DNA from 4 places in the Rossellomorea sp. NPDC077527 genome. Region 3 is predicted to be linked to each of the others. Evidence: riboswitches for the same ligand, from Rfam matches in the RefSeq annotation. Region 3 holds a riboswitch; each other region holds the start of a gene.

Region 1 (8,112 bases), on a different contig from region 3:
GAAATCCCGGTTGAAAACCTTCTTGGTGACGCCGGTAAAGGTCATATCATTGCCTTCAACATCTTAAACATCGGACGCTACAAATTAGGGGTAGGGGCTGTTGGAGCAAGTAAGCGTGCTTTAGAAGTGACGGCTCAATACACCAATCAGCGTCAGCAGTTCAAAACACCAATTTCAAGCTTCAACTTAACGAAAGAAAAGCTTGCAACGATGGCGTCTAAATTATACGCAGCGGAAAGCTCCGTTTACCGTACAGTTGGATTGTTTGAGGATCGTATGAGCAAGCTTACGGATGAAGAAGTGAAAAACGGCACTGAAGTGGCAAAATCCATTGCGGAATACGCAATCGAGTGTTCATTAAATAAATTCTTTGCTACGGAAGTACTGGATTATGTAGTGGACGAAGGCGTTCAACTTCACGGTGGATACGGCTTCATGCAAGAGTATGAAATTGAAAGAATGTACCGTGACTCACGCATCAACCGTATCTTTGAAGGAACGAATGAAATCAACCGACTTCTGGTACCGGGCACATACCTTCGTAAAGCGATGAAGGGTGAGCTTCCATTACTTCAAAAAGCACAGGCACTTCAAGAAGAATTGATGATGTTAATGCCTGAAGAAGTAGGCGATGAGCCACTTGCACAAGAAAAATACCTTGTGAAAAACGCGAAAAAAATCGGCTTGATGCTGGCTGGATTGGCAGCTCAGAAGTTTGGTAAAGCCCTTGATAAAGAGCAGGAAATCCTGGTGAACATTGCAGATATCGTTTCTAACGCATACGCAATGGAATCCGTAGTCCTGAGAACCGAAAAAGCCATTGAAAAAGGTGGAGTGGAGAAAGCGAAGCAAAAGCTTCTTTACACTCAAATCTTCTGTCAAGAAGCATTCAATGAAATCGAACAACATGCCAAAGAAACACTTGTCGCAACGGAAACAGGTGACACATTACGCATGATGCTTTCAGCACTTCGTAAATTCACCCGCCACACACCGATCAACGTGATCGCAGTGAAGCGTGAAGCATCAGTCAAACTGATCGACGCAGAAAAATATGCACTGTAAGTAAGTCAGGGACGGACCTTCGAAACGGAGGTCCGTCCTTTTTTTATTTGACAACGGCGCTGCATTAAATTATTATATGTTTAAACATTTAAACATATCAAGATAAGGTGGTTAGCATAGATGAATAAAACCGTTTTAATAACAGGTGCTTCCAGCGGCATCGGTCTGAACTTCAGTCATAAGTTTGCACAATCAGGTCATGATGTGATTTTGGTAGCACGAAGTGAAGGGAAACTCCGGACATTATCAGAAGAAATCGAGACGAAATATGCTGTGAAGACGTATGTGTTTACGGCGGACCTTTCAAAGCCTGAAGCTTCAAAAGAATTGTATGAGTCCATTAAGGAGAAGGGGATTCAAGTGGATATCCTCATCAATAATGCCGGATTCGGTTTGTTTGGAGAATTCGAAGAAACGGAGCTATCGAAAGAACTGGATATGATTCAAGTGAATATAACAGCTTTAACAGAGCTATGTAAGTATTTTGGAAAAGAAATGGTGAACCGGAAAGAGGGAAGAATCCTAAATGTTGCATCGACTGCTGCGTTCCAGCCGGGACCGCTGATGGCAGTTTATTATGCAACGAAAGCCTATGTCCTGTCCCTATCAGAAGCACTCGCCAACGAGTGGGCACCACACGGGGTGAGGGTGGCGGCTTTATGTCCTGGTGCCACTGAGACGGGATTCAGTGATGCTTCAGAACTTCAGTCTTCCAAGCTCTTTCAATCAGGCGTAATGAACGTGGAAGATGTGGTGGAGGAAGGGTATAAGCAAATGATGACCAATAATAAAACGGTGATCGTCACAGGGGTGAAAAATCGAATGCTTACCAAGTCCATCCGATTCTTACCGCGTAAAATGGTCACTAATATTGTTCGAAAGGTACAAGAACGGGTATAATTGATAGTGAATGAGTTTGAAGGGAGAAGACTATGGGTCAAAAAGCAATTGATACATTTCGTGCTTGTATACCATTATTTCAAGCACTGAGTGATCCTTATCGTCAGGACATAATATTACTTCTTGCCGAACAAGAACCTCTTACGGTCAATCAGATAACTGAAAATCTGACCTTATCCCGTCCTGCAGTGTCTCATCATTTGAAAATCTTGCGGGACCAGCAATTAGTATCATTAGAACAAAAAGGAACGCAGCGATTCTATTCTCTTGAATTGGACAATGCAACCGTGCTCCTCAAAGAATTGGTCGAAACCGTAGAAACACAATGCGGGTAAAGTTTCCGAAAAGAAGGATACGAACGGATATTGTCGAATGTAAGAAATAGATTCGCGTAACTTGGACGGGGATATTCCCCGTCTCAGATTAAATGGAAAGGTGGTGGAATGATGTCGTTGACTTTTTATTCTTATCCGAAATGCGGTACATGCCGCAAAGCGAAAAAATGGCTCGAAGATCAAGGAATCGCCATGAATGAAATACATATTGTAGAGAACCCGCCGTCTAAGGAAGAACTTAAGAGCCTCTTCCAAAAGAGCGGATTCCCTCTCAAAAAATTCTTTAACACAAGTGGAAAAAAGTATCGTGAATTGGGCTTGAAAGATAAAGTGAATTCAGCCTCTGATGATGAATTGCTAGAAATTCTTTCCTCAGACGGTATGCTGATCAAGCGTCCGATCACAACGGATGGAAAAAAGGTGACTGTAGGCTTTAAAGAAGAAACTTTCGAAGATACCTGGAAGTAAATCGGGGTCCGGTACCTACCAAATAATAGATAATGAAAAAGTTTCATGATTCATACTTGGTTTTCTTGCTTTTTCAATGAAAAGTGTGTCAATATTAGGTTGTATAACTAGCATTTGGAGGGATAGAGAATGAGTACACCGAAAGAACTTCGTTATTCAGAAGAACACGAGTGGGTCAAGGTTGAAGGGGAAAATGTACGCGTAGGAATCACATCATTTGCACAATCTGAACTGGGCGATATCGTATTCGTCGAGTTACCTGAGGTTGGCGATGAAATCAAAGCAAACGAGCCATTCGGCAGTGTTGAATCGGTTAAGACCGTTTCTGAGCTATATGCCCCTGTATCAGGTAAGGTGGTAGAAGTGAATGAAGAGCTGTCGGACAGCCCTGAGTTCGTAAACGAATCACCTTATGAAAAGGCATGGATGGTCGTTGTTGAACCTTCAGATGCTGGAGAAGTAGACAAGCTAATGACGGCTGAACAGTATGATGAAATGATCAATGAAGGATAATAACTGCCAGGGCACCTTGAGGATTTCTCAAGGTGTTTTGTTTTTCTTTTTGGGCACCATAGGAGTACGCGTATAAAGAAAGGATGAATACTCATGGTGCTTGAACCAAGGAAATTAGATGTAACAAACAGAGTCACCGGCAGGCTGAATAATGGTGAGGTTGAATTATTCCTGGATAATCAGCGAATCGGCAAAATGGCCTTGCCTCTTGATGGGATCACTATGGAACCGAACTTTGAAGCAAGGGAAAATAAAATTTATCAAAGCTACACATCCACAGAAGGGCATGAAGCAAGGTACACGGATTGTGATGAAGGTGGATGGTGTTAAATGTATAAAGTGCCAGATCCGTTTAAGGATCTGGCACTGTTTCCATAATCGAATACTGCAGGCAAACCTCTTGCACTATTTTTTATAAACATGAGAAAATATAAGTAGAAAGTGGACATCATATCTTGTTATCTGAATATACTATCCTAATCTTATTTCTGAAAGATAAGGTGATGATCATGATGGAACTTGACGAAAAAGTAATCATCGTTGAAGGGACAACCGATAAACGAAAAGTAAAAGACATTATTAAAGAACCGATTGAAATTATCTGCACAAATGGAACGATCAGCATCACAAAGATGGACGAACTGATCGACGAGTTGTTTGAAAGGGATGTATATATCCTGGTTGATGCTGATGATGCTGGGGAAAAATTACGTAAACAATTCAAGCGTGAATTTCCAGAAGCCGAACACCTATACATTGACCGGATGTATAAAGAAGTGGCTGCAGCGCCTGAATATCATCTTGCCTCTGTTTTGATCGGAGCAAACATTGATGTGCATAAAGAATATCTAGGAAAAAGGATGATCTAGTTTTGATGGAGGTAAGCAGTACCGAAGCATTAAACCAAGCAATCGATGAACATACGTTAGAAGCCGTTTACCTTTATACACCAATGTGTGGTACATGCCAAGTGGCTGGAAGAATGATGGATGTCGTAGAGAAACTTCCTCAATCCTATCATTTTGTGAAAGCCAATTTAAACTATTTACCCGAATTTGCAGAGAAGCAATCCATTGAGAGTGTACCCTGCCTGCTCCTCTTAAAGGATGGTGTGGAACAGGAAAGGATCTATGCCTTTCAATCCGTTCCGTTTTTATATGAAACCCTCGTTAAGAACGCTTAGAGGGGATTAGAGACCTTTTATTTGAAGAGGTCTTTTTGTTTTTTAGGGCATTTTATTTAATAAAATACAAGTATAATGCGATTTTCTTTCTACAATCGCAGACATATTTCTCGGGAAATGGTTCGAATCCCCTCATTTTTTGACCTGTCATCATCCAAATTCTTACTGTTCGACAAATTAGATGAATCCTTCCAAAACATGTCGAGAATGCTTAAAAGGGAATCTCTTACTGAAGTGGAATTGTAAGTATATAGAAGTTTTACTGGGAGGGTATTCATGCGAATATATTTAGAGAAATTAGTAGATCAGTGTCACTCCAGGTATCACTTACGTCTCTTGTTCCCGGACAGCCCATTTATTCTTCAGTTTCAATGTGGAGAGCGCACCTACGGAATTTCCATTTCAAACAGTGATTGTGATGTATTAGATCATGGATTGACAGATTCACATTTTATCATCAAAGGTGAAGAGGCGGATATGGTCTCTCTCCTTTCAGGCGAAGAACGATTATCCCAAATGATTGAAAAAGGCGTTTTGGAAGTCAGAGGTGGATACCGGCCATTATTATTTACAGAGTCCGTCCTATGGCTTACAAGGTCAAGAGGGAAAGAACCGGTTCGAGTATAATAAAAAAAAGAATTGACACCTTTCTATATCCGATGATAGAATCTCTCTTGTAGCAAATTTTCAGAGTCTTTAACCATTTGATAAATTAAATAATTCGATACTTTACTCTTATTAAGAGAGGTGGAGGGACGTGCCCTATGAAGCCCGGCAACCGTCAATGAAAATTGAAATGGTGCCAATTCACTCAAAGCATATGCTTTGAAAGATGAGAGAAAGGATAGTCCTATATATGATTATGCCTTTCTGCTTATCGCAGGAAGGCATTTTTTATTTTCTATAAATGAAATAGATAGGAATGGCCTTCAGGATAGTGCAAATATTATTCTGATTAAAAAGATGGTTCTACTCAGAAAGAAGGTGGATACAACATGATTACCATTTCAGATGTAAAGAAAGTATATCAATCCAAAAATGGACCGATCGCCGCTGTCGATGGCGTCAATATCGAAATTGCTCAAGGCGAAATTTTTGGGGTGATTGGCTATAGTGGGGCAGGTAAAAGTACATTGATTCGGATGCTGAATGGACTTGAGGTTCCGACAGAGGGGATCGTCGATGTAAACGGACAGATTGTTTCAAAGGTGAAGGGAAAAAAACTGCGCGAGTCAAGGCAGTCAATTGGAATGATCTTTCAACACTTTAATCTGCTCTGGTCACGTACCGTTTTACAAAATATTATGTTCCCTTTGGAAATTGCGGGAGTCTCCAAGAAGGAAAGAATCCAAAGAGCCAATGAATTATTGGAATTGGTCGGATTGGAAGGAAGAGGGGACGCCTATCCAGCCCAATTGAGCGGGGGACAGAAACAAAGGGTTGGGATAGCAAGGTCTCTTGCCAATAATCCAAATGTTCTTTTGTGTGATGAAGCAACTTCTGCTTTAGATCCTCAAACAACGGATTCCATCCTTGATTTACTGGTGGACATCAACAAGCGTTTGGGGCTCACAATCGTCTTGATCACACATGAAATGCATGTGATTCAAAAGATTTGTCATCGTGTTGCGGTCATGGAACAAGGAAGGGTTGTAGAGCTTGGTGACGTTCTGGAAGTGTTCCGGAATCCACAAGAGCAGGTGACAAAGCGATTTGTGAAAGAAGTGTCCCAGGTCGAGGAAACCGGAGAAACGTTGGAACACCTTTTAGCCCAGTATCCAAATGGGAAAGTGCTTAAATTTACATTCGTGGGTGAAGCGACTGAGCAGCCGCTCATCACCAGCTTGATCAGAAAATTCGATCTTGAAGTCAATATCCTCCAAGGACAAATTTCCCAAACACAAAAAGGGGCTTATGGAACACTATTCGTCCATTTGGATGGAGAAGAACGGACCATCCAGGAAGCGGTTCTATTTGCTGAAGAGCAGCTGGTTAAGGTGGAGGTGTTACGAGGATGATGGAAAATCTATTTCCGAATGTGGATTGGGAGAAGATGTGGGAAGCCACTCTTGAAACTCTTTATATGACAGGGATGTCGGTGTTGATCACATTTGTACTGGGAATGATTCTTGGGATATTGCTGTTTCTTACATCCAAGGAGAATTTGTGGGAGAACAAACTCACTTATACCATTACCAGCGCAGTGGTGAACGTATTCCGTTCCATCCCGTTCATAATCCTGATTGTATTGTTAATTCCTTTCACTAAATTTTTACTGGATACCATCCGGGGAGCGAACGCGGCTCTTCCTGCACTGATCATCGGTGCAGCCCCATTCTATGCCCGAATGGTCGAGATCGCTTTGAGAGAAGTAAACAAAGGAGTTATCGAGGCAGCGAAAGCGATGGGCGCCAAAACGAGCACGATTATTTGGAAAGTATTGATTCCTGAATCACTTCCAGCTTTGATATCGGGAATAACGGTAACGGCCATCGCCCTCGTAGGATATACAGCAATGGCAGGGGTCATCGGAGCAGGTGGTTTAGGGAACCTTGCTTATCTTGATGGATTCCAGCGAAGCAGGGAAGATGTAACACTGGCAGCAACGATCATGATTTTACTTGTCGTATTTGCCATTCAACTAATAGGTGATTTCTTTACAAATAAATTAGATAAAAGATAAAGGAGAGAAAGTTCATGAAAAAATGGGTAGCAGGAGTTATAGCAGCAACAAGTATCTTTGGTTTAGCAGCATGCGGGAATGATTCAGGGTCCGGAAGCGGTGATGAAAAGGAATTAGTAGTAGGGGCATCAAATGTACCACATGCAGAAATCCTTGAACAGGTGAAGCCTATCTTGGAGGAAAAGGGTATCGATCTGCAAATTGAAACGTATCAGGATTATATCCTGCCAAATAAAGATCTTGATAATGGGGACCTGGATGCGAACTATTTCCAAACCACCCCGTATATGGATTTGCAAATGAAGGAAAATGACTATGACTTTGTCAACGCGGGTGGAATTCATATTGAGCCTATCGGTGTGTACTCTAAAAAGTACAAATCACTTGAGGATCTTCCAGAAGGTGCGACGATCTTAATGAGTAACTCCGTGTCCGACCATGGACGCATCCTTACTTTATTGGAGAAAAAAGGACTGATCACACTCAAGGATGGTGTGGAGAATACACAGGCTCAACTGGAAGACATCAAAGAAAACCCGAGAAACCTGAAATTCGATTATGAGTACGAAGCAGCTCTTCTTCCGCAAATGTATGAAAACGAAGAAGGGGACGCAGTTGTCATCAACTCGAACTATGCCATCGATGCAGGCTTGAAGCCTCTGGAAGACTCGATCGCCATTGAAGATAGTAACTCCCCTTATGTAAACGTGATTGCTGTAAACAAAGGGGATGAAAAGAAAGAGGAAGTAAAAGAGCTGGTGAAAGCATTACGCTCGAAAGAAATCCAGGATTTCATCAAGGAAGAATGGGATGGAGCGGTTGTACCGGTAACTGAATAAACGAAAGAAACCCGATTCGAATTATAGAATCGGGTTTTTTATATTCTCTTCCTATAATTATTAACATAATCGTTTCGCTGTTGGCTCATACTATTTTCGATGAATCTATTTTTGAAATGGAGTTGG
Region 2 (8,112 bases), on a different contig from region 3:
GGGGATCAGTGGTGAGTAAACAAGTTTTGACAGGGATTAAACCAACAGGTCACATTCATTTAGGAAATTATGTTGGTGCGATTAAACCGGCATTGAGATTAGCAGAAATTGAATCCTACAACGTAGCTTATTTTGTTGCGGATTACCATGGTCTAACGAAAATTCATAATCAAGCTGAAATGAAAGAACTCTCATATGGAGTGGCGGCAACGTGGCTTGCATTAGGTTTGGATCCTGATCGAGCGGTCTTTTATCGCCAATCTGATGTACCTGAAATCTTCGAATTAAGCTGGATCCTCGCTTGCTTTGCTCCTAAGGGCTTAATGAACCGTGCCCATGCATATAAATCGATGGTCGATGATAATCAAAAGGGTGGAAGAGAAATAGACAATGGAGTCAATATGGGTATGTTCACCTATCCAATATTGATGGCCGCGGACATTCTCCTATTCCGGACGGAACTGGTTCCGGTTGGGAAGGATCAAATTCAACATGTGGAAATAGCAAGGGACATAGCTGAAACCTTTAATAAAATATACAGGGAGACCTTTGTCCTTCCCGAGTATGTCATACAGGAAGAAACATCCGTTCTTCCGGGATTTGATGGACGCAAGATGAGTAAAAGCTATAACAATACAATCCCATTGTTTGAAGAACCGAAAAAACTTCAAAAACTGATCAATAAGATCAAGACAGATTCTTCTCTCCCTGAGGAGCCTAAGGATCCCGAAACATCTGTCATATTCTCACTTTATCAAGAATTTGCAACAGTTGATCAAGTTGAGAAGATGAAAGTGAGGTTCAAAGAAGGGATCGGATGGGGAGAAGCGAAGAAAGAGCTCTTTCAAGTCATGAATTCATTTATTGAAAAACCCCGCTCAAAATATGAAGAACTGATGGCCAATCCACACGTGCTGGATACCATACTAAATGCAGGCGCGAAAAAGGCCCGTGAAACCACGATTCCGTTCCTGAGGGAAATTAAGAAGAAAATGGGAATTTATCATTGAATCTCCACTGAGAAATAGGATTGGGTGCGTTATTTTTTCAGATAATTCTTAATTGTTATTGACATTTCATCGTCATTGTTATAAGTTATGGGAAAGTTATTTTCCACAAATTCATATAGTTTCTTATCAAGAGAGGTAGAGGGACTGGCCCGAAGACACCTCAGCAACCAGCCAAAGAGGCATGGTGCTAATTCCAGCAAGTTGATGTCAACTTGGACGATAAGAGGGAGAACGAATGTATAAAACCTTCTTATTTTCAATAAGAAGGTTTTTTTGTTTTTCCCCTTTTCATTTTCAAGGAAAGAAAAGGAGAGAAGAATGTTGAGAAAACATATTGATACTTTATTAGTCCAGGCAGGCAACCGGAGTGATCCTGGAACCGGAGCTGTCAGCATGCCACTTCACTTATCTACAGCATTTGAACATAAAGGGATCGGTCAATCCACCGGCTATGATTATACGAGGACAGGAAATCCTACCAGGAAGACCTTGGAAGAAACACTTGCCCAACTGGAGGATGGACATAGAGGATTTGCATTCAGTTCTGGAATGGCGGCCATCCAGGCGATACTTGGTTTATTCTCAAGCGGGGATGAATTGATTGTTTCGAAGGACCTTTATGGGGGAAGCTATCGTTTATTCATACAGTACGAAGCCCAGTATAATATCAAGTTTCACTTTGTCGAAACAAGTGACAATGAATTGATAAAAAGACATATTTCAAACAGAACCAAGGCCATTTTTCTTGAAACCCCAACCAATCCATTGATGAACGAAGCAACTATTGATGAAGTAGCTGGTTTAGCAAAAGAAAACGGGTTGCTATTAATAGTCGATAATACATTTTATACCCCTGTACTTCAAAAGCCACTTACTCAGGGAGCAGACATTGTAATTCATAGTGCAACGAAATACCTTGGTGGCCATAATGATGTGCTGGCAGGAGCCGTGATCGTAAACACAGAGAAGTTGGCGGAAGATATTTATACCATTCAGAATTCAATCGGAGCGGTTCTTGCCCCCTTTGATTGCTGGCTCTTATTAAGAGGGATGAAGACCCTTAGCCTCAGAATGGCACAGCACGAAAAAAATGCAAGACAAATAGCCGAATACCTTGAAGAGCATGATGGTGTAACAGACGTACTTTATCCCGGAAGAGGCGGGATGCTTTCCTTCCGTATCGAAAAAGAAGAATGGATTGCTCCTTTTCTCAAGCATTTAAACGTGATTACGTTTGCTGAAAGTTTAGGAGGCGTGGAAAGCTTTATCACTTACCCAGCTACACAGACGCATGCAGATATTCCTGAAGAGGAACGGATGATGTTGGGGATCTGCAATAGACTCCTGAGGTTTTCTGTAGGAATTGAGTTTATCGATGACCTGATAGCAGACTTGGAGAATGTTTTTCATCAATTGGAGAAAGAGGTGCCAGCGTATGAGTAAAAAACCATTTTCACTTCAGACGTCACTCATTCATTCTCACGGATTTGATAAAGAAACAGGAGCGGTCTCTACGCCTATTCAGCACGCCACTACTTTCCATCAACAGGATTTCGACCAATACGGGACCTACGATTACAGCCGTTCTGGCAATCCGACCAGGGAAACGGTTGAAGAAACGATAGCAGAGTTGGAAGGAGGGATAAAAGGCTTTGCCTTTTCATCCGGTATGGCGGCAATCTCAACAAGCTTCTTATTGTTATCAAGCGGCGATCACGTCCTCGTATCCGAAGAAGTATACGGTGGGACATACAGGATGATCACTGAAGTCCTTACAAAGTTTGGTATCGAATACTCCTTTGTGAACATGAAGGACCTGCACGAAGTAGCTTGTTCAATTAGGCACAATACAAAGGTTATTTATATGGAGACGCCTTCAAATCCACTTTTAAACATCACTGATATTGAAGGGGTTGTGAAGCTTGCGAAGGCAAATAACTGCTTGACGTTCCTGGATAATACATTTATGACACCCCTGTTGCAAAGACCAATCAGTCTGGGAGTAGATGTTGTCCTACACAGTGCGACGAAATTCCTTGCAGGGCACAGTGATGTTTTAGCAGGGCTTGCCGTAACGGGAAACGAGGAGATTGCCGGAAAACTAGCTTTCCTGCAAAACTCATTTGGAGCGGTCCTCGGAGTCCAGGATTGCTGGCTGCTCTTAAGAGGGATGAAAACCCTGCACGTACGATTAAAGGAATCCTCAGAATCTGCTTATAAGATTGCGAGCTTCTTAGAAAGCAGGAAAGAAGTTGAGGAAGTATATTATCCTGGTCTGAGCTATCATCCTGGGCGTGAAATCCAGGTCCGTCAGGCAGAGGGTCCAGGAGCGGTGCTTTCCTTTCGATTGAGAGGAGAGGAGGAAGTAAAGCAACTGATACAACATGTGAATATTCCGGTGTTTGCTGTAAGTTTAGGAGCTGTTGAATCAATCCTTTCCTATCCATCGAGAATGTCCCATGCTTCCATGCCAAAAGCCGAACGGGAAAGAAGAGGCATTACAGATGGCTTACTGAGGTTATCCGTAGGACTTGAAAACGCAGAAGAATTGATAAAGGACCTTGAAAAAGGTCTAGACAGTATCCATAAGATCAAACGAAACAATGTCATAAATTTATAATAAAGGAGGGGATGGCGTGAAACCGTTCCTTGATGCACTGAAAGAGAGAATCTTGATCGCAGATGGCGCTATAGGGACATTATTGTATTCATATGGAGTGGACAGATGTTTTGAAGAATTGAATCTTTCTCACCCAAATGAAGTATTGAAAGTCCATAAAGAGTATATTGATGCAGGAGCAGATATCATTCAGACCAATACGTACGGAGCCAATTATCAAAAGCTTTCCAGATACGGTTTGGAAGATTCGGTTAAGGAAATCAATACAGCAGCCGTGAGACTTGCAAAAAAAGCAGCTGGAAACAAGACGTATATTTTAGGGACCATCGGGGGCATAAGAGCCATTAAACAAAATGTGCCACTGGAAGAAATCAAACGGAGCTTCCGGGAACAGCTGTACTGTTTATTATTAGAAGGTGTAGACGGTATTCTCCTTGAAACCTATTATGACTTTGAAGAATTAACCACTGTGCTCGACATTGCCAAACGCGAGGCGGACATTCCGGTCATTGCTCAAGTTTCACTGCATGAGACGGGAGTCCTTCAGAATGGAATGGAATTAAAAGACGCGCTTCACCATTTAGAATTGCATGGGGCCGATGTTGTCGGTATCAATTGCCGTATGGGACCATTCCACATGGTCAACTCCTTGGAAGAAGTTCCATTGCCTAAACGGGCCTTCCTTTCCGTCTATCCCAACGCCAGCCTTCCAAACTATGAAGAAGGCAGGTTTTATTATTCAGCTGAACCTGATTACTTTGGGGATATCAGTAATGAACTACGGCAACAGGGTGCCAGAATCATTGGGGGCTGCTGCGGGACGACACCTGACCACATTCGTTCAGTGGCCGAGAGGTTAAAAAGCCGTGAGCCAGTTAGAGAGAAAGTGGTGAAAAAGAAAAAAGCCGTTCCATTGTCTGCAGCTCCCGTCAAGGGCAACTTGCTGCATGAGCAGGTAAGAAAGAAGAAAACGATCATTGTCGAACTTGATCCACCAAAGCATCTTGACACAAAACGATTCTTTCAAGGAGCCAAGGCATTAAAGGAAGCTGGAATCGATGCGCTGACTCTTGCTGACAACCCTTTAGCATCTCCCCGTATCAGTAATGATGCGATCGGTAGCCTTGTCCAGTCTCAACTCGATTTGACACCACTGGTCCATATTACGTGCCGGGATCGCAACCTGATAGGCTTGCAGTCCCATTTAATGGGCCTGCACACGTTAGGGATTCACAATATATTAGCCATTACAGGGGATCCTGCGAAGATTGGTGATTTTCCAGGTGCAGCGTCCGTATATGATTTGTCATCACTTGAACTGATTGAACTCATTAAACAGAACAATGAGGGAATTTCCTTTTCAGGTAAATCACTTCGGGAACGCACTCAATTCTCAGTAGGTGCAGCATTTAATCCGAATTTCCGTCACTTGGACGCTTCTGTGAAAAGATTAGAAAGGAAAAAGAAAGCAGGAGCAGACTATTTTATTTCCCAACCGATCTTCGGGAAAGAGCAGCTTATACAAGTGCATGAAGCCACCAAGCATCTCGATGTTCCCATCTTTATTGGGATCATGCCTTTAATCAGTTCAAGGAATGCAGAATTTCTCCATCATGAAGTTCCAGGTATCAATGTCCCTGAAGAAACAAGACGCAGAATGAAGGAAGCAGGAACTGATCCTGTCATTGCTAGGACGGTAGGTATGGAAATTGCTAAAGGCTTATTGGATACTGCAGTGGAGCTGTTTAACGGAATTTATCTCATCACACCTTTTGTACGTTATGATATGAGCATTGAACTTGTCCACTATATACAAGAGAAAACCAATACAGAAAGAGAGGTTCCCTATGACCATCACCTTGTTTGAAGAACAGCTTAGGAAAAAGATCATCGTTCTCGATGGAGCAATGGGAACGATGCTGCAGCAGGCAAACTTATCTCCAGAGGACTTTGGGGGGGAAGAGCTTGAAGGATGTAATGAAAATCTAGTATTGACGAGACCGGGAGTCATCCATCAGATTCATCTGGAATATTTAGCTGCTGGGGCTGATGTGATCGAAACGAATACATTCGGTGCAACCCCCATCGTACTCGACGAATATGATCTGGGAGCCAAAGCATATGAAATCAATAAAGTTGCAGCCGAAATCGCCAAAAAGGCGGTACAGGAAATTTCTACAAAGGAGTGGCCAAGATTTGTGGCCGGTTCTCTCGGTCCAACAACCAAAACTTTATCCGTTACTGGAGGAATAAGCTTCGATGAGTTAGTGGATAACTACCGGATACAGGCAGAAGGTCTTCTCGATGGAGGAGTAGATGTAATGCTTCTTGAAACGAGTCAAGATGCATTGAATGTGAAAGCTGCAAATCTCGGAATTCGTAAAGCCTTTGAATCCAGGGAGAAAGAAATCCCTATCTTATTATCTGGTACGATCGAGCCGATGGGCACGACTCTTGCAGGACAGAATATCGAGGCTTTTTATTTATCCCTTGAACACTTAAATCCCCTGGTAGTCGGCTTGAACTGTGCAACGGGACCTGAGTTTATGCGCGACCATATTCGTTCCTTATCGGGTCTGGCTACTACCTATATAAGCTGTTATCCGAATGCAGGCTTGCCGGATGAAGAAGGGAATTACAATGAGACGGCGGATTCACTCAGTGTAAAAATGAAGGGCTTTGCAGAGAAAGGCTGGTTGAATCTTGTTGGAGGATGTTGCGGCACGACGCCGGATCATATTCGCGCTCTTTCAGAAGCAGTGAAGGGACTTCCACCTCGTAAACCCATCGCTTCTCATCCTCATGCTGTATCGGGAATTGAGCCTTTTATCTATGAGGATGAAGATAGAAGACCGATCCTCGTCGGAGAACGGACGAATGTCATCGGCTCTCGTAAATTTAAACGGTTGATTGCTGAAAATAAGATAGAAGAAGCGTCAGAAATTGCGAGGGCGCAGGTGAAAAATGGTGCCCAGGTGATCGATATCTGCCTCGCGGACCCCGATCGTGAAGAAGTGGAGGATATGAATGTATTTATCCAGGAGGTCGTGAAAAAAGTAAAAGTTCCCCTTGTTATAGACTCAACCGATGAGAAAGTACTTGAGGCTGCATTGAAATATTCTCAAGGAAAGGTGATCATCAACTCGATCAATCTTGAAGACGGTGAAGAGCGGTTTGAGAAAGTAACCAAGTTGATGAAGGAATACGGAGCCGCGGTTGTAGTCGGAACGATCGATGAGAAAGGAATGGGAGTAACAACAGATCGTAAGGTGGAAATTGCCCTTCGTTCCCATACATTATTAACAGAGAAATACGGCATCGCTTCAGAAGATATCATCTTTGATCCTCTTGTATTCCCCGTTGGGACAGGGGATCAGCAATACATCGGATCAGCAAGGGCAACTGTCGAGGGAATAAGACAGATCAAAGAAATCCTGCCGGAATGTCCTCATATCTTAGGGGTAAGCAATGTTTCATTTGGCCTGCCGCCTGTCGGAAGAGAAGTCCTGAATGCTGTGTACCTTTACCATTGCACGAAAGCAGGACTTGATTATGCCATTGTCAATACGGAAAAATTGGAGCGATTTGCCTCGATACCCGAAGAAGAAGTGAAAATGGCTGAGAAACTGCTATTTGAGACGACTGATGAGGTATTGGCTGACTTCACAGCATTTTATAGAGGGAAAAAGAAAGAAGTCAAGGTCCCTGTCAATACAATGACGTTGGAAGAGAGATTGGCACATTATGTTGTAGAAGGGACAAAAGAAGGGTTGATTGATGACTTGAACCTTGCCCTTCAGCAATATGATGCTCCCCTTGATATCATCAATGGTCCGCTTATGGCCGGGATGAGTGAAGTCGGGAAACTCTTCAATGATAATCAGCTGATAGTTGCAGAAGTCTTGCAGAGTGCTGAAGTGATGAAGGCTTCCGTTGCTCATTTGGAACCACATATGGAACAAACGGAAAGTTCTTCTTCGAAAGGGAAAGTGATTTTGGCTACGGTAAAGGGAGATGTCCATGATATCGGTAAAAACCTGGTGGATATCATTCTTAGTAATAATGGGTATGAAGTCATTGATTTAGGTATTAAAGTCACACCGCAGGAACTGATCGAAGTCATCAGGAAAGAAGAGCCTGATATTGTAGGCTTGTCTGGGCTCCTTGTGAAGTCAGCCCAACAAATGGTCATTACGGCCCAGGATTTGAAGCAGTCAAATATATCAGTACCTCTTGTGGTAGGTGGAGCGGCGCTTACAAGGAAATTCACTACGAACAAGATTGGGCGGGAATACGATGGTATGGTCCTTTACGCGAAGGATGCAATGGATGGGTTGAGTATCATGAATGGAATTCAACATGAAGAAACAAGGATTGAGCTGGAAGAAGAGAGCCGTGAAAAGAAGAAAAGGCTGTCTCTCAACGAAGAAACTTCAACACAGTCTCCTTCAACGGTTGCAGTCAAAGTACGATCAGCCGTAT
Region 3 (8,112 bases):
AGCATGCTCGTAAGTTACTTCCTGCCTTGTAAAGTGACGGTATACACAGAAGGCGGAGCAACCAAGATCGGTATGGCGAAACCGAGCAAGCTGATTGAAATGGTGGACAATGATGAACTGAAACGTCTGGCATTGGACATCGAAAATCGTCTGATCGGCTGTTTAGAAAACGTTTGATCCACAGGGGCCTGTTGCAGTTAAGCAACGGGTCCTTTTTTTATAGAACCGGAATCCTCTCACTCCTCACAATCTTCTGAATATGGTACACTTTTTAAAATACATAGATTCAGGAAGGATGACAGGGATATGAAGTTCACCACCAAAGTCGTACATAGCCAATTGAAAGGAACGCAGGAAATCCGCAGTAAGACAACGCCAATCTATCAGACCTCAGCTTTTTCTTTTACATCACTTGAAGAGCTGGAGGGTTTTTATGAAGGGAAGTCTCCCTACCTCTATACAAGAACGGGAAACCCCAACACTGATGAACTTGGAAAGATGGTGGCGGACCTAGAAGGAGCGCCTGCAGGAGTCGCTACGTCCTCGGGACTGTCAGCCATCCTTGTGGGAATCCTCGCAGTGGTTCAGTCTGGAGATCATATCGTGGCAGCGGAGGATTTATATGGCGGCACGTTCCATATGCTGAAAGAAGAATTAAATTCATTCGGTATTTCCACATCTTTCGTAGATTTTACAAGTGTGAACGAAATAGAGGCAGCAATCACACCGCAAACCAAGTTGCTATACAGTGAGACCGTTACGAATCCTTTTATGCGTGTAGAAGATATTCCCGGCATGGTAGCTTTGGCGGAAAGACATGACTTGAAAACGATGATCGACAATACGTTTGCCACCCCATATCTGCGTCAACCTTTCCTTGAGGGTATTGACCTGATCGCTCACAGCGCTACGAAATATATCGGGGGACACAGCGATATCACAGCAGGGGTAGTCGTAGGTCACGAAGAACTCGTCCAAAAGGCAAAAGAAAAGGTGGTCAACATTGGATCAAACCTAAGCCCATTCGAAGCCTGGTTGACATGTCGCGGAGCCAAGACGCTGGCACTGAGAGTCGGCACCCAGGCACATAATGCCGGGACTCTCGCTGAAGAGCTACGTAAAAATGAACAAGTGAAATCGGTCTATTATCCAACGAACCTATCAGAAAAAGGAAATGGGGCGATTGTGACGATTGAACTTGAGCAAACATGTGACATCAGCACATTCTTCAAATCAATTGGCTGGATCAAGATCATCCCGTCTCTGGCAGGCGTGGAAACCACGGTATCGTATCCGCTTGGAACGTCGCACCGTGCTCTCCCGAAAGAGGCACAGGAGAAACTTGGCATCAACACCCATGTGGTGCGAATATCGTTGGGCATCGAGGATAGTGAAGACATCGTAGCTCAATTTACCGAAGCGATCGCAGTTTCGGTGAAAAAATAAAAAATTCTGAAAATACCCTTGACGTTGATGCTGGTTACCCTTTATAATTCATCTCAACGCAAGAATTTTCACATTGACAACTATATGCTCTTATCCAGAGAGGTGGAGGGACTAGGCCCGATGAAACCCGGCAACCTTCATGTACGCGAAAGGCGTCACATGAAAAGGTGCTAATTCCTGCAGGCGATCTGCCTGAAAGATAAGAGGAGGACCCTATTAAATTAGACCCTCTTCTTAGGAAGAGGGTTTTTTGTTTTTTCCTCTTCTATCTTCTTCAGTATTTGTGCTCAGCAGGAGAATGTTTGGAGATGTTCAGCTGCTGATTTTCTGCAAATGTTCAGCAGGTGAACTCGACCCGATTTTCAGCAGCTGAAAAAACCATCCTATTCAACAGGTGAACAAAAGAAACCTTACGCCAAATCCAAAAAACTCTAGGAGGAATTCCAAATGACCAAATCATTCGATTTCGACACTCTGCTTCTTCACGGCGGCCAAGAGCCGGACCCAGCCACAGGCTCAAGAGCGGTACCTATCTATCAAACCACTTCCTATGTTTTCGACAACAGCGACCATGCAGCCAAACTATTCGCTCTGGAAGAGCCAGGTAATATCTATACCCGCATCATGAATCCGACCGTTGATGTGCTCGAGAAACGCCTTGCCCTATTAGAAGGGGGCATCGGAGCCCTTGGGGTTTCATCTGGAATGGCGGCTATCTCCCTATCCATTCTGAATATCGCCGGTGCCGGGGATGAAATCGTGGCAGCCACGAATCTCTACGGCGGTACGTATAATTTATTCTCTACGACTCTACCGAAATACGGCATCAAAGTCCATTTCGTAGATCCAACTGATCCGGAGAACTTCCGTAAAGCGATTACGCCGAAAACGAAAGCCATATTCGCTGAGACAATCGGGAATCCAAGCCTCCATGTCCTGGACATCGAGGCGGTCGCGAAAGTGGCTCATGATAACCATATTCCGCTCATCATCGATAACACATTTGCCACCCCATATGTGTGCAAGCCAATCGAGTGGGGAGCGGATATCGTCATCCATTCAGCCACAAAGTGGATCGGAGGTCACGGTACGGCGATAGGTGGTGTGGTCATAGACGGTGGTAAGTTTGACTGGAATCATGAAAAATTCCCTGGATTCACAGAAGAGGACAGAAGCTACAACGGACTTCGCTACGCCCAAGATGTAGGACCGGCGGCGTTCATCACCAAACTTCGAGTGCAGCTCCTCCGTGATCTCGGGGCATGTTTAAGTCCTCAGAACGCGTTCCTGTTACTGCAAGGACTGGAAACCCTGCACCTCCGCATTGAGCGTCATACAGAAAATGCCTTGAAGATTGCAGAGCACCTGGATCAGCATAGCGGTGTCGCATGGGTATCCTATCCCGGACTTCCGCAACATCCTTCCTACGCACTGGCGCAAAAATACTTGAAAAATGGATCGGGTTCCATTGTTGTATTCGGGATCAAAGGGGGGAGGGATTCAGGACGGAAAGTGGTTGATAACATCTCCCTCTGGTCCCATGTAGCCAACGTCGGGGATGCGAAATCACTGATCATCCATCCTGCTTCCACAACGCATCAGCAATTAAATGATCAGGAGATCCGTGCTACGGGTGTCACGGAGGATCTGGTGAGGCTTTCCGTCGGGTTGGAATCTGCGAAGGACCTGATTGAAGATCTGGATCATGCGATTGAAGTTGCGTTGGAGACGTCACGGGTGTAATATTCACGAAAATCAGGGGATGGACGCTAATGACAGGGCATACTGGGCCTGGGTATGAAAGATATCAGCGAAAATCTGATTTTATCAGCGATATTTTCAATATATTAGCGAAATCGGACCTTTTATCAGCGAAATGTCAAATATATCAGCGAAACCTGTTCACGCTGGCCATTTCAATGGAATCGAAGACGCCAATCAGCTCACCTTAACGAAAACCGGGGTGCCCTCATCACCCCAAACAACACCAAAAAGGAGGTGGAGGAATGGAGAGCTCATATTCGTACGAAGTCAGCTCCATTACCATCCCATCCCTCACATTAGAGTCAGGCATCACGATGAAAAATGTAAATCTGGCATATGAACGTACAGGAAATAAAGAAGGGCCCGTCATCCTTGTATGCCACGCCCTTACCGGTACCCATATAGTGACAGGGACGAGGGAAGACCGTGGTTGGTGGGATGGACTGATCGGTCCCGGGTCGTATATTGATACCGACAGCTTCAATGTAATTGCCTTTAATGTACTGGGAGGGTGTGAAGGAAGCACGGGGCCGACGTCTCTCAATGCCGAATCCGGAGAGCGTTACGGTTCCGATTTTCCGCACATTACGATAAGGGATATGGTCCAAGCCCAATTTGAAGCGTTAAAGAGGCTGTCCGTCGACCATATCGAAGCCGTGATCGGAGGTTCACTGGGGGGAATGCAGGCGCTTGAGTGGGGAGTCCTGTATCCTTCTTATATCAAAAAAGTCTTCGCCCTTGCCGTCTCGCCTGCATTAAATGATTACGGCATCGCCTTTAATCATATTGGAATCACAGCGATTGAAGGAGATCCCGATTTTCACGATGGGCACTATCCACACGGTGCCAGTTTAAAAGGATTAGAGATTGCCAGAATGGTAGGCATGGTGACCTATCGAACGCAGGAGTTGTTCGATCAGCGTTTCAAGCGGGAGAAGACCAATGAGCAATTTAATATCCAAAGTTATCTGGATTATCAAGGAAAGAAACTCGGGAAGCGTTTTGATCCCAATAGCTATCTTACCCTTCTGAAAGCCATGAATACCCATGATATTGGAAGAGAAAGGGGAGGCGTGGAAAAAGTCGCTGAATCGTATCAATGCGAGCTGATCTCCATCGGCTACGAGGGTGATTTGATCTATTCCCCTCAATACTTAAAGGACTTCACAAACCAAATCCAACTAGGAGAACACTACTTTATCCCAACGTCATTCGGCCATGATGGGTTTCTAGTAGAATTTGAAAAGTGGGGAGGGATCATTTCTTCCCATCTTAATAACCATAAAGTCCAGAAAGTGGTGACGGGTATTAAATAATTTCCTGTCATTCATAACTCGTCCCCCTCGGGCATATAGTTAGATAAGCAAAGACATCGCACCGCCTTAACGCGTTTTTGTGTGGTGTCTTTTTTCGTTGGGTGGAAAGCTTTCTTCTTCATCAGGCTTTTGTCATCCTGACCATAAACAAACGAGTAGCTGGAGGGGAATATATGGAGTGGACGGGCAGAAAGCACATCATCACCATCATCATTAGTATGCTGATCGGTGCAGGAGGAATGTATGGCGGCTTGGAATGGACGGACTTGGCAGGGGACGAGCCTACTCAGTTTAATGGAAAAGGTGAGCTAAATGACAAGCTCCACAAGGTGGAAGTCGCTTATGATCTCATCAGCGATAAGTTCTTTCAAGATGTAGATAAGGGACAGCTCGTGGAAGGAGCAATTCAGGGGATGCTGAAAACCCTGGATGATCCGTACTCTGTTTACATGAATGCTGAGACTGCTTCGCAATTTAATGACGCATTGGATTCTTCCTTTGAAGGGATCGGGGCAGAGGTCACCATCATGGACGGAAAGCTCATTATCGTGGCGCCGTTTAAAAATTCACCTGCTGAAAAAGCAGGGTTGAAGCCGAATGACCGGATCGTCAAGGTGGATGGAAACAGCATCGATGGCCTTGATCTTTATGAAGCAACGTTGAAGATCAGGGGGAAGAAAGGGACAGAGGTAAAATTGGAGATTACGAGGGAAGGACTCTCGGATCCAATCGAAGTGTCCGTAAAACGGGACGATATTCCGGTTGAGACGGTGATGTCGGATGTGAAGGAAGTCAATGGGAAGAAGACGGGTTATATTCAAATTACCACTTTCTCGGAAAACACCGCCGTCGATTTTAAAAAGCAGCTGGCAGAACTAGAGAAGAAAAAGGTAGAAGGGCTGGTCCTTGATGTAAGGGGCAACCCGGGCGGTCTCCTATCAAGCGTGGAAGAGATCCTCAAACAGTTCGTTACAGAGAAAAAACCGTATGTCCAAATTCAGGAACGAAGCGGTGAGGTGCTGAAATCTTTCTCCAACAGCAAGGAAAGAAAAGCATATCCAGTGGTGGTCCTCATCGATGAGGGAAGCGCATCTGCATCCGAAATCCTTGCAGGAGCGTTGAAGGAAGCGGAAGGATACCCACTGATCGGGACAAAGAGCTTCGGCAAAGGGACCGTCCAACAGGCAGTACCGATGGGAGACGGCAGCAACATCAAGCTGACGATGTTCAAATGGCTGACGCCGAATGGGAATTGGATTCACAAGAAGGGGATCAAACCGGATATACCAGTCAGACAACCATCCTACTTCTATGCCCATCCTCTTCAGGTAGAGAAACCTCTGGAAGAAGGCGCAAACAACGAACAGGTGAAAAACGCACAGGAGATGCTCCAAGGATTGGGATTCACTCCTGATCGGACCGATGGATACTTCAGTAAGAAGACTGCAAAGGCGGTAAAGGATTTCCAAATCCAAGCAAGTCTGGACGTCACGGGCGTCATTGATGCGAAAACCGGAGAAAGATTGCAGAAGGAAATACTTGAAGCGGTTCAGAATGAAAAGAACGATTTGCAGTTGCAAGCAGCGTTGGAGTATATAGAGCGGACTGCGAAAGGTACGAAAAAAGAATAGTGTGTGTAAGAGAAAGGTTCTTAAAGTCATGAATCTTTCTCTTTTTTCAGTTTTATTCGGGAAAAAAGAGGGGAAATAGAAATGGGTGTCGAATAATATAACTTAATTTACCAATTTGAGGTTCTAAATGACTAAAGGGAGGTGTGGGAACAATAAATAGATAACAAGTAATGAATATTTAGTCCTTATCCTCAATATAGTAGAATATCATTCAATCTCATTACTTTTTGAAGGAGGTGAGGAATATTGATAGAACCGAATAAAATTCATGAAGAAAGCGTTACAATCGAACGATTGGGTATGAAGTCTCACATAGAAAAGTTGAACGGTAAGAGGGTGATGGATGTCGTCATCAGTTTGTTGTCAATTATACTATTAAGCCCGATCTTTCTCCTCCTATACGTGCTCATCATGCTGATTGATGGGGGGCCGGTCATATTTAAACAAACCCGGACAGGCATCAATCATATTCCCTTTACGATTTATAAATTTCGAACCATGAGGGAATCAGGTGAAGTGAAGTACGGATGGAAGGATAAAGTCCCTGAAGACTTTGTGTTCAAAGGAGAAACGAATCCGAATATTACCACCTTGGGAAAGATCCTTCGCAAAACAAGCCTCGATGAAATCCCGCAACTATTGAATGTTCTGAAGGGTGAGATGAGTATGGTAGGTCCAAGACCGGAAGTACCAGCTATCACCCGGTATTATGATGATCAACAGGAACAGCGATTATTTGTAAAACCAGGAATGACCGGGTATGCTCAAGTAAATGGTCGTTCCGATATCAACCACGGTCAGAAAATAGCCTACGATTTATATTACGTTTATAATCAATCTCTTCGGTTGGATTTTAAGATCCTCTTAAAGACAATCGTTACTGTTTTGCGGCGTAAGGGTTCTTATTAGAGAACCACGGAGGTTGAAAGGAGTGTAGGGGTGGAGCAATCATTTAATTATCAAGTTATTTTAAAAGAGTTAAAAAACGGTTCGAAATTCATTTTCCTTACCACATTACTCACGACGGTCCTGGGGGCACTCATCACGTTTTTCTGGCTTTCTCCTATGTATGAATCCAAGACAGATCTCTTGGTCAATGGAACGGTAGTGAAAGGAAATGGTGAAGATTTATCCCTGAATGAAGTGGAAATCAACATACGGTTGATTGAAACCTATAGCATTATGATCAAAAGTGATCGAATCATGGATAAGGTCGAGGAGAAGCTTGATCATAGTATCAGTAAGGAAGAACTTGTGAAACAAACAAGAGTCGTCACCAATGAAAACTCTCAAATCATTTCCATCATCGCTGAAAGTCCAAATGCTGAAAGAGCTGCAGATATCGCCAATGACGTGGCTACAACGTTTAAAGAAGAAGTAAAGGAAGTAATGGATATAGACAATGTCCATGTCCTCTCATCTGCAAGTCCAAGTGAAAAACCAGTCCGTCCCAATAAAATGATTAACATCCTTCTGTCTATGGTCATTGGGTTTATTTTGTCTGCTACATGGGTTCTCTATAGGAAACACTTCGATATGAAATTAATAACCATACATGAGGTGGAAGACGCATTATCCCTTCCAGTATTGAGTGGGATCCCTCATATGAAGAAAGCTAAAAAGATGGGAGGGGATTTATCTCAGCACTTATTAAAAGCAGGAGAGGTACATTCCCCACTAGCAGAAGCTTATCGTTCTCTAAGGACGATTGTTCAGTACAAGACGAGAGCCAATGCTTCTTCTGCATTAATGGTGACAAGTAAGCATCCAAACGAAGGGAAATCATTGACCAGTGCAAACCTGGCGATTGTCATGGCACTGGACAATAAGAAAACGGTGTACATCGATTGCGATTTAAGGAGACCGGATGGGCAATTCCTCTTCGGTGTCAGTAGCAGAAAAGGGGTTACTTCTTATTTAGAAGGATATTCTACAGCGAAAGAAATTGTATCAGG
Region 4 (8,112 bases), on a different contig from region 3:
CTGCTCGTATCCAAAAGCTTCAATGTCCCCAATGATGAATAAGTTCTCGGCAGGCTGCTGTTGTATGAGCTGCTGGCATAGTTCGTGATCTTTATCTGAAAGCTGTCTGATCATCTTGATTCCCCCTGTGAAATTTATTCATTATCATACCAAAATTAGCAATATTTAGTAAAGTGTGAATTTTAGAAAGTAAGCGGATTTTTTCTCCTATCCGGCAAGTGGTTTTAAATTTTGCATATTAGGGAAACTTATGATCAATAACAGTTGTAAGGAGGAGCACACATGCTTTGGACCATCATCGGAATCTTATTAGTACTATGGTTATTAGGATTGATCTTTAAGATCGGTGGAGCCGTCATTCATGTTCTACTGATCATCGCCGTTGTCGTATTCTTATTTAACAGAATCACCGGCCGCAAAAAAGGATTATAACGAAATAAAGGTCCGTCCCTCTTGGTTGAGGGACGGACCTTTGTATTTGGTGATTATCTAAAGGCAGGGCCGCCTTGTTGTTCGATGTCAGAAGGGACGTTTGAGAATTTCTTGAAGTTCTCGTTGAATTTGTGAGCAAGTTCTTTTGCTTTCACTTCATAAGCCGCTTCATTTGACCAAGTCTTCTTAGGTTGAAGAACTTCGTCCGGAACACCAGGAACATGAACCGGGATATTCAGGCCGAAGATTTCGTCTGTAGCAGTTTCTACATTCGTCAATTCGCCTTCAAGTGCTGCCTGAATCATGGCACGAGTGTAAGAAAGCTTCATACGGTTCCCGACGCCATATTCTCCACCAGTCCAGCCGGTGTTCACAAGGAATACCTGTGCATTGTGCTCATCGATCTTCTTGCCAAGCATCTCTGCATAGCGAGTAGCAGGAAGTGGCAGGAACGGTGAGCCAAAGCAAGTAGAGAATGTGGCTTGAGGTGAAGTGATGCCGCGCTCAGTGCCAGCAAGCTTCGACGTATATCCGCTTAAGAAGTGATACATAGCCTGTTCTTTTGTCAGCTTACTGATCGGAGGTAATACCCCGAATGCATCAGCCGTTAAGAATACGATCGTATTTGGGTGGCCTGCAATACTTGGCTCCACGATGTTATCCATCGCTTGAAGAGGGTATGCAGCACGCGTATTTTCTGTTAAAGTGTTATCATCATAATCCGGGATGCGGGACATGTCATCAAGAACAACGTTTTCAAGGACTGAACCGAAACGGATGGCATCGAAGATCTGTGGTTCTTTCTCACGTGTGAGACCGATGCATTTTGCGTAGCAGCCGCCTTCGATATTGAATACTCCGTTCGGGGACCAGCCGTGCTCATCATCACCGATCAAACGGCGGTTTGGATCCGCTGATAAAGTCGTTTTACCAGTACCAGATAGTCCGAAGAATAATGCGACATCGCCTTCACGGCCGACGTTTGAAGAACAGTGCATAGACAGGATATCGGATTCAGGAAGTACATAGTTCATCACAGAGAAGATGGATTTCTTCATTTCACCGGCGTATTCCGTCCCACCGATCAATACGATTCTCTTCTCGAAGGAAACGATAATGAACGTTTCAGAGTGAGTTCCGTCGACTTCAGGATCAGCCTTGAAGTTCGGAGCTGAGATGACAGTGAATTCCGACTGGTGACCTTTTAACTCTTCTGTTTCCGGGCGGATGAATAATTGGTGAGCAAAAAGATTATGCCATGCGAATTCATTGATCACTTGGATCGGAAGTCTATGTTTAGGATCGGCACCTGCAAATCCTTTAAAGGAGAAAACCTCTTCTTTTTCTTTTAAGTATTCGATGACTTTCGTATATAATTTATCGAATGATTCCGAAGAAATCGGCTGATTCACAGAGCCCCATTCGATCTTATCTTTCGTTGATGGTTCTTCAACAATAAATTTATCTTTAGGCGAGCGTCCTGTGTATTTACCAGTTTCTGCTCTGACTGCTCCAGATGATGTTAAAACGCCTTCATTTCGTTGAAGGACCTTTTCGACTAGTTGAGAAACAGATAATTGTTCCTGAATGTTTTGACCGTTAAGTAATTCTGTTAATTCATTAGACATGCTCACTGAATTCATTCGAACCCTTCCTTTATATAAATTTATTTATCGCTTACTTCACAAAAATAGTATAACACAATCAAGCTATTAGTCTATACTATTTATTTAAATTTATAATGTGTCTTCATTTTGTCACATTTTTTATCCAAATACAGCTTGTTTCTTCTTATATATATGAAAAGGACAAAAGATTGTTTAGCCTCATTGACTAATTAGGTTACAAAACCGATTAAGATAGGCGGGGAGTTGGTTAAACCTGTCATTCGAAAAAAGTTGACACCCTTTGTCCTAAACGTTATCATTGTTCCTTGAACGGATACTCTTATCCTGAGCTGGTGGAGGGAGCAGACCCTATGAAACCCAGCAACCTGCTAAATAGTGTAAGGATCTTCTTCTTTGAGTCGATCCGATTAAGCGAAGGTGCTAAACTGAGGCAAGGTCTCTAAAACCTTGAACGATAAGAGAGAAAAGGCGCGGCTATGATCTGAAACCTTTCCTCTGAAGCTTTTTCCTGAGGAAGGGTTTTTTCTGTTTATAGTGGACCACATGCACATAAATCATGATTTATTGATAAAAGAATCATGTTTACTTCATACTACTTAGGGAAATGAGTACCGTATCTGTTTACTTTTTGTCGGAACTGTTTCTGACAAATATGCTTAAGGAGGAACCTTGATGTCAACTAAACGTCGTCTGTTTACATCTGAGTCCGTAACTGAAGGACATCCAGATAAAATTTGTGACCAAATTTCTGATTCAATTCTTGATGCAATTCTTACAAATGATCCGAATGCACGTGTGGCATGTGAAACTTCCGTCACAACGGGTCTTGTGCTTGTTGCTGGTGAGATTACTACGAATACGTATGTCGATATTCCGAAAATTGTTCGTGAAACGATCCGTGAAATCGGCTATACTCGTGCAAAATATGGATTTGATGCTGAAACGTGTGCGGTACTGACTTCCATCGATGAGCAGTCTGCTGATATCGCTCAAGGTGTGGACCAGGCACTTGAAGCCCGTGAAGGTCAAATGTCAGACGAAGAAATCGAAGCAATCGGTGCTGGTGACCAGGGGCTGATGTTCGGATTCGCTTGTAATGAAACGAAAGAGCTAATGCCTCTTCCGATTTCTCTTTCTCACAAAATCTCCCGTCGCCTGACAGAAGTTCGTAAAGAAGAAATCCTTCCTTACCTTCGTCCAGATGGTAAAACGCAAGTTACCGTTGAATACGATGAAAACGATAAGCCGGTTCGCATCGACACAATCGTTATCTCTACTCAACATCACCCGGAAGTGACGCTTGAGCAAATTCAGCGTAACCTGAAAGAGTATGTTATCGATCCTGTTGTACCGAAAGAACTAATCGATGAAGAAACAAAATACTTCATCAACCCGACTGGCCGTTTCGTTATCGGTGGACCACAAGGTGATGCCGGATTAACTGGCCGTAAAATCATCGTTGACACATACGGCGGATACGCTCGTCACGGTGGCGGTGCATTCTCTGGTAAGGATGCAACAAAAGTGGACCGTTCAGCAGCATATGCAGCACGTTATGTAGCGAAGAACATTGTTGCGGCAGGACTAGCTGAAAAATGTGAAGTTCAATTAGCCTATGCTATCGGGGTTGCACAACCAGTATCCATCTCTGTAGATACATTCGGAACCGGCAAAGTATCAGAAGACGTTTTAATTGACGTAGTTCGTAATAACTTTGATCTGCGTCCTGCAGGAATCATCAAAATGTTAGACCTTCGTCGTCCGATTTACAAGCAGACAGCTGCTTACGGACACTTCGGTCGTAATGACCTTGATCTTCCTTGGGAGCGCACAAACAAAGCAGAAGCGTTGAAAGCAGAAGCTTTGGCTGAATAAGAAAAGATTGAAAAGACCAACACTTTGAGAGGTGTTGGTCTTTTTTGGTGGTGGGGAGGCGTGACGAGGGTTGGAGTACGTTGGGGTGGCGTGGAGTTCCGAGGTGCGAGAATGGTCGATATTGGTCGAATGGCAGATATATCTTCATTTTGGCAGATAAAACGGAAAAACAGCAGATAAAACATATTTTAGGCAGATATATTCTCAAACCGGCAGATAAATTCCCAAAATGGCAGATAAATCCCCCACCCGGCACCCAAACTCAGAAACCGGACCATCCATGCAAGAAAATATACCATGAGTAATCCATTAAAGGATGGGGTATCCCAAGTATAGGAAGTTAAAACGGTTTGATATTCTTATAATACTGTCCTTTTTCTGCGTATTCCCTTGAAATGCGTTTCATCTCACTAATATCGTGTTCGTTAAGCTCCCTCACGACCTTAGCCGGTCGACCGAATGCGAGTGTATTCGGCGGAATGACCTTCCCCTGGGGAACAAGGCTTCCTGCTCCGATAAACGCTCCTTCGCCGATTTCGGCATTATCGAGGATGATCGATCCCATACCGATCAATGCCTTTTTTCTGATCTTGCAGCTATGTAGAATCACACCATGGCCAACGGTCACCTCATCTTCAAGGATAAGAGGGTTATTTGGACTCTGATGGAGAATGGAGTTATCCTGTATATTGACTTTATCACCGATTTTAGTGGGAGCAACATCCCCCCTGATGACGGTATTGAACCAGATACTGGACTCCTCACCGATCTCTACGTCTCCGGAGATGGTCACATAATCCGCAATGAAAGCGGACTCCGCGATGATCGGTTTTTTATCGAAATATGGATAAAGCATTTTTTACTACCCCTTTCAATAATATTTATTATAATAATGGTAGCAGAATTCATTCAATGAGAGAACTACAAAGGAGGATTTGTCATGTGGAAATGGGAATCAGATCAAGAGGCAAAGGCAGTCATCGTCATCGTTCATGGCGCTATGGAACATCACGGCAGGTACGGCTGGCTCATTGAAATGTGGCGTGCAGCAGGCTATCATGTCGTCATGGGAGACTTGCCCGGTCAGGGGATGACGTCCCGGAGCCAAAGAGGACACATTGATTCCTTTGATGAGTATATAGTAGAAGTGAAGGATTGGATCCAGGCAGCGTATCAATTCGAATTGCCGGTCTTTGTGATCGGTCACAGTATGGGTGGTCTTATTACGGTGCGTTTGCTGCAGGAATCTCATGTGAACCTGGCGGGTGTGGTTTTGTCATCACCATGCTTAGGGTTGGTCACAACTCCTGCCAAACCGATCGAGCTTCTGTCCCACGGATTAAATAAAATCGCTCCCATGGTGAGATTTCCATCAGGATTAACGGTCGATATGGCAACAAGAAATGCAGATGTCCGTGAAATTGACAGCAATGACACACTTTATATCACCAAAGTGTCGGTCCGTTGGTATAGGGAGCTTTCCCAAGCGATTAAATTGGCCTATACAAACCTTGAAAAAATGCCTGATTTGCCACTTCTCGTGCTGCAGGCAGGTGACGATAAAATCGTGGATAAAAAAGCCGTGAAAAAATGGTTCAATGAATTGTCATTATCTGAAATGCATTACAAAGAATGGCCGAAATGCTATCATGAAATCTATAATGAACCTGAAAGAGAAGAAATATTTGAGTACTCCAAGAACTTCATAGAGAGTCGATTGAAAGCGCTGGGATACATTTTGTAAAAGAGGTGATGGAATTGTCAATACCAAGTGATCCCTTTACATTAATGACAAGAGTATACCGCACTGTATTTCCAATCGTGCACAGAGAATTGGACGGATGGAAGGAGCGGGCTGAAGGGATACCCAATCAGGAGCTTAGAAACCAGGCACTTGCGAGCATCGAGCATAAAACGTTCCACTGCGAGGGAGGATCGATTCTTTCCCTCCTTGCCCTGGACCAGAAAATAGAGACGATCCGTTTCATCGTCGCCTATCAGACGATAAGCGACTATTTGGACAATCTATGTGACCGCAGTGTTTCCCTAGATCCAGAGGACTTTGCTCTTCTTCATCAGTCCATGAAAGATTCATTGACGGTGGGGGCAGAGCCTGTTAATTATTATGCTTTAAGAAAAGATCAGGATGATGGGGGATATCTCAGAGATTTAGTCCTGACCTGTCAATCCGTTCTCGCAAAGTTAAGTCACTATGGCAGTATCAAGAAGGACCTCCTGGAATTGTGTGAGTATTATTGCGATCTACAGATACATAAACACGTGAAGGAAGAGGAGAGGGTGGAAAGGCTCCAGGACTGGTTTGAAACCCACCGTCCCAACTTGCCTGACATGGATTGGTACGAGTTCTCCGCCTGCTCGGGTTCGACCCTCGGAATCTTTTGTTTAGTATCATACGCTTGCCGTCGGGACTTCCAGCCATCGTACACAGAGACCATCAAGAGGGGATATTTTCCCTACATTCAAGGCTTACATATCCTTCTTGATTATTTCATCGATCAAGATGAAGACCGGCAGGGAGGGGATTTAAACTTCTGCTTTTACTATGAAGATGAAGAGCATCTAAAAGAGAGGCTCCTCCACTTCCTGCAGAAAGCCGATGAACATACCGGTGAGCTTCCCCATGCTCACTTTCACCGCTTAATCAACAAAGGACTCATAGGAGTCTATCTATCGGACGACAAAGCAGCGAAACAATCAAACGTCCAATCCTTCTCCAAACAATTCATCGGAGAAGCAGGCTGGATCACCCGATTCTTCTACATGAACGGGAAAATCTATCGCAAATGGAGAAACCGCAGAAGAACATCCTGAATAGAGTGAAAAAGAGGGACGGACCTTCGAAATGATTTCGAAGGTCCGTCTTTTTTTTGTTATTAGACTCTACTATTTTGAACATAAATTCAACGGATTCGACAATAACATAATTAATTTCAAAAAATGGAAAATGTTGCATGCTAATATGCCTATTTACCTATGAAAAATATGCCGAAATATACACCTATTTATCTAAAATAGTAAATTTATGTAGGTAATTGTAACTAAATTCATCATAAGAATATTTACTTTTCAGAATATTAAAGTATATTGTAATTAGTGTAAAAATTTAGTACATATTTAAGGGGGAATCATGCTTGAAATCTCGTAAAATGTTGTCGATGGCCATGGCTGCGGCTCTAAGTGTAGGGGCATTTGCTGTACCTGCATCAGCTGCGACCGTAGGACCTGAGAATGTGTTAGCAAAGCCGACGGTGAAAAAATCTCATTCGCATGGGGAGGGGCCATTTGACTTAGCCATTGCTAATGAAGAGAAACTGATTGAAATGCTTCAAAAGAGCGGTAAATTATCAAAGAATGCAACAGCGGGACAGGCTGAAAAAGCAGTCCAAAAGTTCCTTAAAGAGAAATCAGACGGAGTGAAGGAACTAGAAAACGATGGTGAATTAAAAGATGAAAAACAAAAATTAGAAAAAGAAATTAAAAAGCATAAAAAAGGCGACAAACATAAAGGGAAAAAGAGAAACCTTGACCCTGTAGTGGAAGAGGATTATAACGGAGAAACAAGAACGGATAAGGTCTTAGTATTACTTATGGAGTTCCCTGATTTTCCTCATAATTCAATCAAGCCGGATGAATCAGATATGTATTATGAAGACTACGTAAAAGAGCATTATCAGGACATGGTATTCGGAGAAAATGGTTACAAAGGTCCGAATGGTGAAAACTTGATCTCAATGAAGCAATTCTATGAGCAGCAAACCAACGGTGCATATTCCGTTGAAGGGGAGGTTGCCGGTTGGTACCAAGCTTCTAAGCCGGCTGCTGCATATGGTGGAAATGATCCAGATAGAGGGGATAGCGACACGGATGCCAGAGGTCTTGTGAAAGAAGCTCTACAGGCAGCGGCGAATGATCCAGATGTAGATTTGGCTGATTACGATCAGGAAGATCGCTATGACCTGGATGGAGATGGAAACACTCGTGAGCCGGACGGACTGGTTGACCACTTGATGGTTGTTCATTCAGCAGTAGGTGAAGAAGCTGGTGGTGGAAGCCTTGGAGAGGATGCCATCTGGTCTCACCGTTGGAACCTTGGTTCAGTATTCCCAGTTGACGGAACAGAAACGGATGTACCATATTGGGGAGGTCAAATGGCCGC

What was found. Region 3 has a riboswitch for S-adenosylmethionine ahead of ACIGG7_RS19470 (O-acetylhomoserine aminocarboxypropyltransferase/cysteine synthase family protein). Riboswitches for the same ligand answer to the same signal wherever they lie in the genome.
Region 1: another riboswitch for S-adenosylmethionine. It lies ahead of ACIGG7_RS20345 (methionine ABC transporter ATP-binding protein); the one in region 3 lies ahead of ACIGG7_RS19470 (O-acetylhomoserine aminocarboxypropyltransferase/cysteine synthase family protein).
Region 2: another riboswitch for S-adenosylmethionine. It lies ahead of ACIGG7_RS21195 (methionine biosynthesis PLP-dependent protein); the one in region 3 lies ahead of ACIGG7_RS19470 (O-acetylhomoserine aminocarboxypropyltransferase/cysteine synthase family protein).
Region 4: another riboswitch for S-adenosylmethionine. It lies ahead of metK (methionine adenosyltransferase); the one in region 3 lies ahead of ACIGG7_RS19470 (O-acetylhomoserine aminocarboxypropyltransferase/cysteine synthase family protein).

What each region holds. Positions count from the first base shown of each region.
Region 1 is NZ_JBITVL010000007.1:53,492-61,603, reverse strand. Features, by position in the region: gene ACIGG7_RS20390 (acyl-CoA dehydrogenase family protein) at 1-1,065, shown strand, start outside; gene ACIGG7_RS20385 (SDR family NAD(P)-dependent oxidoreductase) at 1,186-1,965, shown strand; gene ACIGG7_RS20380 (ArsR/SmtB family transcription factor) at 1,998-2,300, shown strand; gene ACIGG7_RS20375 (arsenate reductase family protein) at 2,412-2,768, shown strand; gene gcvH (glycine cleavage system protein GcvH) at 2,898-3,281, shown strand; gene ACIGG7_RS20365 (YusG family protein) at 3,375-3,611, shown strand; gene ACIGG7_RS20360 (toprim domain-containing protein) at 3,794-4,150, shown strand; gene ACIGG7_RS20355 (thioredoxin family protein) at 4,156-4,464, shown strand; gene ACIGG7_RS20350 (SCP2 sterol-binding domain-containing protein) at 4,741-5,091, shown strand; SAM riboswitch class I at 5,197-5,303, shown strand; gene ACIGG7_RS20345 (methionine ABC transporter ATP-binding protein) at 5,460-6,482, shown strand; gene ACIGG7_RS20340 (methionine ABC transporter permease) at 6,479-7,147, shown strand; gene ACIGG7_RS20335 (MetQ/NlpA family ABC transporter substrate-binding protein) at 7,162-7,986, shown strand.
Region 2 is NZ_JBITVL010000008.1:52,744-60,855, reverse strand. Features, by position in the region: gene ACIGG7_RS21200 (tryptophan--tRNA ligase) at 12-1,010, shown strand; SAM riboswitch class I at 1,131-1,236, shown strand; gene ACIGG7_RS21195 (methionine biosynthesis PLP-dependent protein) at 1,329-2,453, shown strand; gene metC (cystathionine beta-lyase) at 2,446-3,630, shown strand; gene ACIGG7_RS21185 (bifunctional homocysteine S-methyltransferase/methylenetetrahydrofolate reductase) at 3,647-5,497, shown strand; gene metH (methionine synthase) at 5,478-8,112, shown strand, end outside.
Region 3 is NZ_JBITVL010000006.1:85,457-93,568, reverse strand. Features, by position in the region: gene ACIGG7_RS19480 (DUF302 domain-containing protein) at 1-177, shown strand, start outside; gene ACIGG7_RS19475 (trans-sulfuration enzyme family protein) at 307-1,446, shown strand; SAM riboswitch class I at 1,534-1,652, shown strand; gene ACIGG7_RS19470 (O-acetylhomoserine aminocarboxypropyltransferase/cysteine synthase family protein) at 1,894-3,189, shown strand; gene metX (homoserine O-acetyltransferase MetX) at 3,453-4,526, shown strand; gene ACIGG7_RS19460 (S41 family peptidase) at 4,700-6,157, shown strand; gene ACIGG7_RS19455 (sugar transferase) at 6,404-7,066, shown strand; gene ACIGG7_RS19450 (tyrosine-protein kinase domain-containing protein) at 7,097-8,112, shown strand, end outside.
Region 4 is NZ_JBITVL010000002.1:886,383-894,494, reverse strand. Features, by position in the region: gene ACIGG7_RS09715 (GNAT family N-acetyltransferase) at 1-114, opposite strand, end outside; gene ACIGG7_RS09710 (lmo0937 family membrane protein) at 283-432, shown strand; gene pckA (phosphoenolpyruvate carboxykinase (ATP)) at 486-2,075, opposite strand; SAM riboswitch class I at 2,377-2,521, shown strand; gene metK (methionine adenosyltransferase) at 2,733-3,935, shown strand; gene ACIGG7_RS09695 (gamma carbonic anhydrase) at 4,276-4,791, opposite strand; gene ACIGG7_RS09690 (alpha/beta hydrolase) at 4,876-5,679, shown strand; gene ACIGG7_RS09685 (tetraprenyl-beta-curcumene synthase family protein) at 5,694-6,767, shown strand; gene ACIGG7_RS09680 (immune inhibitor A domain-containing protein) at 7,088-8,112, shown strand, end outside.